2 linked regions of the Caldimonas brevitalea genome follow. The protein of the gene in region 1 interacts with the protein of each later gene in a pairwise test. Links are inferred from orthologs where the notes say so. Each region holds a gene or a part of one and is shown on either strand. Other genes may lie near its edges.

The links. The genes of interacting proteins can lie anywhere in the genome.
Region 2: the proteins of AAW51_RS05895 (region 1) and ftsB interact in binary tests that used the Escherichia coli proteins (3 or more experiments, as listed by UniProt). The link is inferred for Caldimonas brevitalea from one-to-one orthologs.

The regions. Positions count from the first base shown.
Region 1 is NZ_CP011371.1:1,333,309-1,336,148, reverse strand. It holds AAW51_RS05895 (cell division protein FtsQ/DivIB), read right to left. Parts: upstream 1,901-2,840; coding sequence 1,100-1,900; downstream 1-1,099. Other genes in the region: AAW51_RS05890 (D-alanine--D-alanine ligase), read right to left, coding at 1,927-2,840; ftsA (cell division protein FtsA), read right to left, coding at 1-1,092. UniProt on the Escherichia coli protein: Essential cell division protein. May link together the upstream cell division proteins, which are predominantly cytoplasmic, with the downstream cell division proteins, which are predominantly periplasmic. May control correct divisome assembly.
Region 2 is NZ_CP011371.1:3,867,982-3,871,580, reverse strand. The notes cover bases 468-3,404. They hold ftsB (cell division protein FtsB), read right to left. Parts: upstream 2,109-3,404; coding sequence 1,827-2,108; downstream 468-1,826. Other genes in these bases: eno (phosphopyruvate hydratase), read right to left, coding at 2,133-3,404; pnuC (nicotinamide riboside transporter PnuC), read right to left, coding at 1,100-1,741; AAW51_RS16395 (AAA family ATPase), read right to left, coding at 468-1,076. Outside these bases: AAW51_RS16400 (AAA family ATPase), read right to left, coding at 1-152; more of AAW51_RS16395, read right to left, coding at 381-467; more of eno, read right to left, coding at 3,405-3,416; AAW51_RS16375 (DUF1330 domain-containing protein), read right to left, coding at 3,493-3,599. UniProt on the Escherichia coli protein: Essential cell division protein. May link together the upstream cell division proteins, which are predominantly cytoplasmic, with the downstream cell division proteins, which are predominantly periplasmic.

The sequences.
Region 1 (2,840 bases):
GTTGGCCACCATGTCGTGCAGTGCGCCCGAGTAAGTCGGGATCCCCTTGCGCACCGGTTTTAGAAAAATGTCCTCGCCCAGCTCGACCATCCCCGGCATCACCGCCGATCCGCCGGCGAGCACGATGCCGGACGACAGCAGCTCTTCGTAGCCGCTCTCACGGATGACTTGATGCACAAGTGAAAAGATTTCTTCCACGCGAGGCTCGATCACGCCGGCCAATGCTTGTCGCGAGAGCATGCGGGGTGCCCGGTCCCCGAGGCCAGGCACTTCGACCTGTTCGTCGGGGTCGGCCAGCAGCTGTTTGGCGACGCCGAAATCGACCTTGATCTCCTCGGCGTCCTTGGTCGGCGTGCGCAAGGCCATCGCGATGTCGCTCGTGATCAGGTCGCCCGCGATCGGAATCACGGCGGTGTGGCGGATCGCGCCGTCGGTAAAGATCGCCACGTCAGTGGTGCCGGCGCCGATGTCGACCAGCGCCACGCCCAGGTCTTTCTCGTCTTCGGTCAACACCGACAGGCTGGACGCAGAGGGGTTCAACACCAGCTGCTCGACCTCGAGCCCGCAGCGTCGCACGCACTTGACGATGTTCTCGGCCGCACTCTGTGCGCCGGTGACGATGTGCACCTTCACCTCGAGGCGGCCACCGCTCATGCCGATCGGCTCCTTGACCTCGTGGCCGTCGATCACGAACTCCTGCGGCTCCACCAGCAGCAGCTTCTGGTCGTTGGGGATGTTGATGGCCTTGGCGGTCTCGACCACCCGCGCGACGTCGATCGGCGTGACCTCCTTGTCGCGCACGATCACCATGCCGGTCGAGTTCTGCCCGCGGATGTGGCTGCCGGTGATGCCGGTGTAGACCCGCGTGATCTTGCAGTCGGCCATCATCTCGGCCTCTTTCAGCGCCTGCTGGATCGACTGCACCGTCGCATCGATGTTGACCACCACGCCGCGCTTGAGCCCGTGCGACGGCGCCACGCCCAGCCCGGCCACGCGCAGCTCGCCGCTCGGCAACACCTCGGCCACCACCGCCATCACCTTGGCCGTGCCGATGTCGAGGCCGACAACGAGATCTTTGTATTCCTTGGCCATCTTGCTCTCAGTTTCTATTCGCACCGGCTGGGGAGCCGGGTCTTGCGCCGGGTTTCGCGCCGCCGGGGATACCGGTCGTGATGCCCTCGATGCGCACCGCATAGCCGTTGTGGTGGCGCAGGTCGGCGTATTCGAGCGGCCCGGGGTAGCGCTCGGTCACTTGGGGCCACGAGGTCACGAAACGGTCCAGCCGTGCCAGCACCTCGCCGGCCTCGCCGCGGCCGAGTTCGAGTTCGGCGCCGTTGTCCAGTGCCACCTTCCACGAGCCGCGGTCCGACAGCGTCAGGCGTTCGATGCCGGCGCCCATGCGCCGCACGGCCGTTTGCACCGGTGCCACCATCTCAAGCACCTGACGGGAGCTGCCATCGGGCCCGGACAAGGTCGGCAGGCGGTCGTCTTCGACATCGCCGAGGTTGGCCTCGAACACCTCGCCGTAGGTGTTGACCAACCGGTTCTCGCCCCAGTAGGCGGCGGCGCGGTGTTCTTCCAGCCGCACCAGCAACCGGTTGGGCCAGACCCGCATCACCGTGGCGCGTCGCACCCAGGGCACCGACTGGAAGGCCTGGCGTGTACGTTCCAGGTCGATGCTGAAAAAATTGCCGCTCAGCTTGGGCGTCGCATTGGCGCGGATGGTCGTTTCGCTGCTGCGTGTCACGTCGCCCTCGATGCGGATGGCGCGGATCGAAAACAACGGCCAACGCGCGGCCCACGACACGGTCATCCAGACGAAGCCGAGCGCCGCCAGCGTGTAGAGCAGGGCGGCGGTCGCGTTCATCAGTCGGATGTCCAGAGGTGTCGTGGATTGCATGGTCTCGGTCGTGGCGGGCCCTCGCCTCAGAGGTTCAGCGAGGCCTGCGTCACCAGCCACAGGCACAGCTGCTCATAGCTGATGCCCGCGGCCCGGGCCGACATCGGCACCAGCGAATGTCCGGTCATGCCGGGCGAGGTGTTGATCTCGAGCAGGAAGGGCTTGCGGTCGGCGGCACGGATCATCACGTCGGCGCGTGCCCAGCCGCGGCAGCCGAGCGTGCGGAAGGCCTGCACCACCAGGCGCTGGATCTCGGCTTCCTCGTCCTGCGGCAAGCCGCTCGGGCAGTGGTACTGGGTGACGTCGGTGAAGTATTTGTTCTGGTAGTCGTAATTGCCCTGGGGCGCGACGATGCGGATCACCGGCAAGGCTTCCGCGCCGGCGCCTTCGCCCAGCACCGGGCAGGTGGTCTCGTCACCGTCGATGAACTCCTCGCACAGCACCTCGGGGTCGCAACCGGCCGCCAGCGCGTAGGCGGCCTCGCACTGCTCGACGCTTTCGACCTTGGTCAGGCCGATGGTCGAGCCTTCGCGGGCCGGCTTGACGATCATCGGCGAGCCCAGTGCAGCAAAGGCCTCGCGCGTCTCGTCGGCGCTCGTCACGATGCGCCAGTCGGGCGTGGGCAGGCCCTCGAAGCGCCAGATGCGCTTGGTCATGATCTTGTCCATCGCGATGCTCGAGGCCATCACGCCGGAACCGGTGTAGGGCAGGCGCAGCAACTCCAGCGCACCTTGCACCGTGCCGTCTTCGCCGTAGCGACCGTGCAGCGCGATGAAACAGCGGGCATAGCCGTCGCGCTTGAGCTCGCTCAGGTCGCGGTCGTGCGGGTCGAAGGCATAGGCGTCGACCCCTTGCGACTTGAGCGCGTTCAGCACGCCGGTGCCGGACATGATCGACACCTCGCGTTCGGCGGAATCGCCGCCCATCAGCACCGCCACCT
Region 2 (3,599 bases), 2.5 Mb from region 1 along the record:
TCTTTCACAAAGTGAAGGACATCGAGAAAGTTGCTTTTGCCCGATCCATTCGGGCCGACCAAATAGGTCAGCGGGCCGAGTCGAACGTCACAAGCAGCGATGCTTTTGAAATTCTTCGCTCGGACGCGGCGAATGAACACAGTTGAATCCATTAATACTCCTGAATCCGAGCACTTTAGCAGCGACAGCTACGTCCAGACTCGACCAAGGCGCGTTTCTAGCGGAGAGAACCCTGGCAGGCAGCATCGAGCAATGGCTCGCATCTCTTGGCTCGCTGAGGTCTCGGTGCTGCGCGTACTTATAGATAGCGTTCTTGTTGGGACGCGGTGCACAGGGTACAGCACAAGAGGCTCAACCGGCTACGGCAGTCCCATTGAGATTCAGGACGGGTCGCGGCCCAACAAGCGGCTGAACAGGCGCTCGTAGTGCGGGTCCAGGCACTCGGTGCAGTACAGCTTGCGCGACGTGTGCGTGGTTGCCTCACCGCTCTCACCGCTCTCACCGCTGCCCTTTGCGCCGGCGGGCAAGCCCAGCAGCGGACACACCGCCGCCCACGCTGCCTCGACCCGGGCGGGCCCCAGACCGTACACCAGGCTGTAGGGCGAGCCGCCCCGCTGCAAGGCTGCGCGCACCCGCTCGTCGACCCCTTCGCGCACGTGCGCGCCGTCGCGCTGCAAGCCGTCGGCGACCCAGGGCAGGTCGAGCCCGGTCAGCAGGGTCAGCGCCGCCTCGGCGTGCGCCCGCTCGGCGTCGGCGTAGAGCGAGGTGTCGCCGAACACATAGTCGCTGTAGACCGCGATCATCAACGCCGTGGTGTCGGCCACCACCACCGCGTGTCGCCCGGCTGCGTAGCGGATCAGGCGGCTCTGCTCGTCGGCGATGCCACGCTGTTCGTCCTGTCGCGGTGTGCGCCCCTGGGCTTCGCAGAAGAGGCGCAGGTACTCCGGCACTGCGACGGCGTCGAGGCCCGCCGATTGCAAACGCCGCGCAAGGGCCGCGGCGAGTTCGGTCTTGCCGGTGCTTTCCGCGCCGACCAGGGCGATCACACGGCCAGGGCTGTTGCTGCTGCTGCTCATCGGAAACCCTCCGGGGTGCTAGCTCATGCAGCCACCGCCGGCGCCTGCCGCAGTCGCTGCCAGGCCCGCCAGCCCAGCACCGACATCACAACGAAGAGCGCGTACAGCAGCACCGTGAGCCATAGCCCCTTGTAGGCGAACAGCCCGACGCTGACGGTGTTGACCACCACCCAGGTGGGCCAGTTCTCGATCAGCTTGCGGCCCAGCAAAAACTGGCCGGCGACGCTGGCCACGGTGGGGAAGGCGTCCCAATAGGGCACGTCGCTGTCGGTCGTGCGCGCCAGCCAGGTGCCGAGCAAGGGCCAGGCGAGCAGCACGCCGGCCGCGGTGGCCCAGCGGCCGGCGCGGGGCAGGGCGTGCACGGTGAGCCGCTGGCCGTCCGGTCGCTTGCCATACAGCCATTGCCACCAGCCCCAACCCGCCACGACCGCGAAGAACAGCTGCAGACACGCGTCGCCGTACAGCTTGCTCTGCCAGAACAACAGGAAATAAAGCAAGGAGCTGACGATGGCCAGCGGCCAACCCCAGGGCACGACGCGGATGTTGCACACCACCATCGCCACGGCGAGCACGAAGGCCACCAGCTCCAGCCAGGTGACCGGCACCCCCCAGGCGGTGAAGGCCGGGGCCATCCAGGGGGCGAAAACGGCGAGCAAGGTGTCCATCGGATGGGGCGGGGGAAGGAGCGGGACAGGCGGTCGTCAATGAAAAACGGAGCCTCGCGGCTCCGTGTCGTCGAAGGCCGACGGCTCAGGGCGCCGGCGTCAGCTGCACATAGATCTCGTCGGGCTTCACCATGCCCAACTCGAAACGGGCCTTTTCCTCGACCATTTCGAGACCTTCTTTCAGGTCTCGCACTTCGGCCGCGAGCTGAGCGTTGCGCTCTCGCGCCGTCATGTTGCGGTCCTGGTGCTCGGCCAGTTTGCGCTGCAGCTCCATCACGCGGTGCACGCCGTTCTTGCCGAACCACAGCTGGGCGTGAACGCCCAGCAGCAACGCGGCCAGCACCAGGGTGACGAGCGGCAGACGCATGATGGCAGGCAGGGGGGCGATCTATCAGCGCAGGTTGTAGAACGCCGAGCGGCCGGGGTAGTAGGCGATGTCGCCCAGGTCTTCCTCGATGCGCAGCAGCTGGTTGTACTTGGCGATGCGGTCGGAACGGCTCATCGAGCCGGTCTTGATCTGGCCGGCGTTGGTGCCCACGGCGATGTCGGCGATGGTCGAGTCTTCGGTCTCGCCCGAGCGGTGCGAGATCACCGCGGTGTAGCCGGCGCGCTTGGCCATCTCGATCGCGGCAAAGGTTTCGGTCAGCGTGCCGATCTGGTTGATCTTGATCAGGATCGAATTGCCGATGCGCTTTTCGATGCCTTCACGCAGGATCTTGGTGTTGGTGACGAACAGGTCGTCGCCGACCAGCTGCACCTTCTTGCCCAGCGTTTCGGTCAGGTGCTTCCAGCCGGCCCAATCGCCTTCGTGCATGCCGTCTTCGATGCTGATGATCGGGTACTTGTCGGCCCAGGTCGCCAGCACGTTGGTCCATTCTTCGGCCGACAGTGTCAGGCCTTCACCTTCGAGGTGGTACTTGCCGTCCTTGTAGAACTCGCTGGCGGCGCAGTCCAGGCCCAGCGCGATCTGTTCGCCCGGGGTGTAGCCGGCCTGCTCGATGGCCTGCAGGATCAGCTGGATGGCCGCCTCGTGGCTGGCGACGCTGGGGGCGAAGCCGCCTTCGTCGCCGACCGCCGTGCTCATGTTCTTGTCGTGGATGATCTTCTTCAGCGCGTGGAAGACCTCGGCGCCGTAGCGGATCGCTTCACGGAAGCTGGGGGCGCCGATCGGCAGGATCATGAATTCCTGCAGGTCGAGGTTGTTGTTGGCGTGGGCACCACCGTTGATGACGTTCATCATCGGCACCGGCATCTGCATCGAGCCCGAACCGCCGAAATAGCGGTACAGCGGCAGGCCCGACTCCTCGGCGGCGGCACGCGCCACCGCCATCGAGACCGCCAGCGTGGCGTTGGCGCCAAGGCGCGACTTGTTGTCGCTGCCGTCGAGGTCGATCAGGGTGCGGTCGAGGAACGCCTGCTCGGATGCATCGAGGCCCAGCACCGCTTCGGAAATTTCCGTGTTGATGTGCTCGACCGCCTTCAGCACGCCCTTGCCGAGGTAGCGGCTTTTGTCACCGTCGCGCAGTTCGATGGCTTCACGCGAGCCGGTCGACGCGCCCGACGGCACGGCTGCACGGCCCATCACGCCGGACTCGAGCAGCACGTCGCACTCGACGGTGGGGTTGCCGCGGCTGTCCAGAATTTCACGGCCGACGATGTCTACGATGGCACTCATGACGTTTCCTCTTGCTTGTAATCGATGATGGATGTTGGTGCGGCGCCCATTGGACCAGATTCGGCCGCCAGTCTGGTTACAAACCTTCCACAAGCACCATGCGCATGACCGCGGCGCCTTCGCGCGCTTCGCGGGCGCGGCCGTACTCGGGCGAGTGGTAGAAGGCGCGCGCCTTCTCCATGG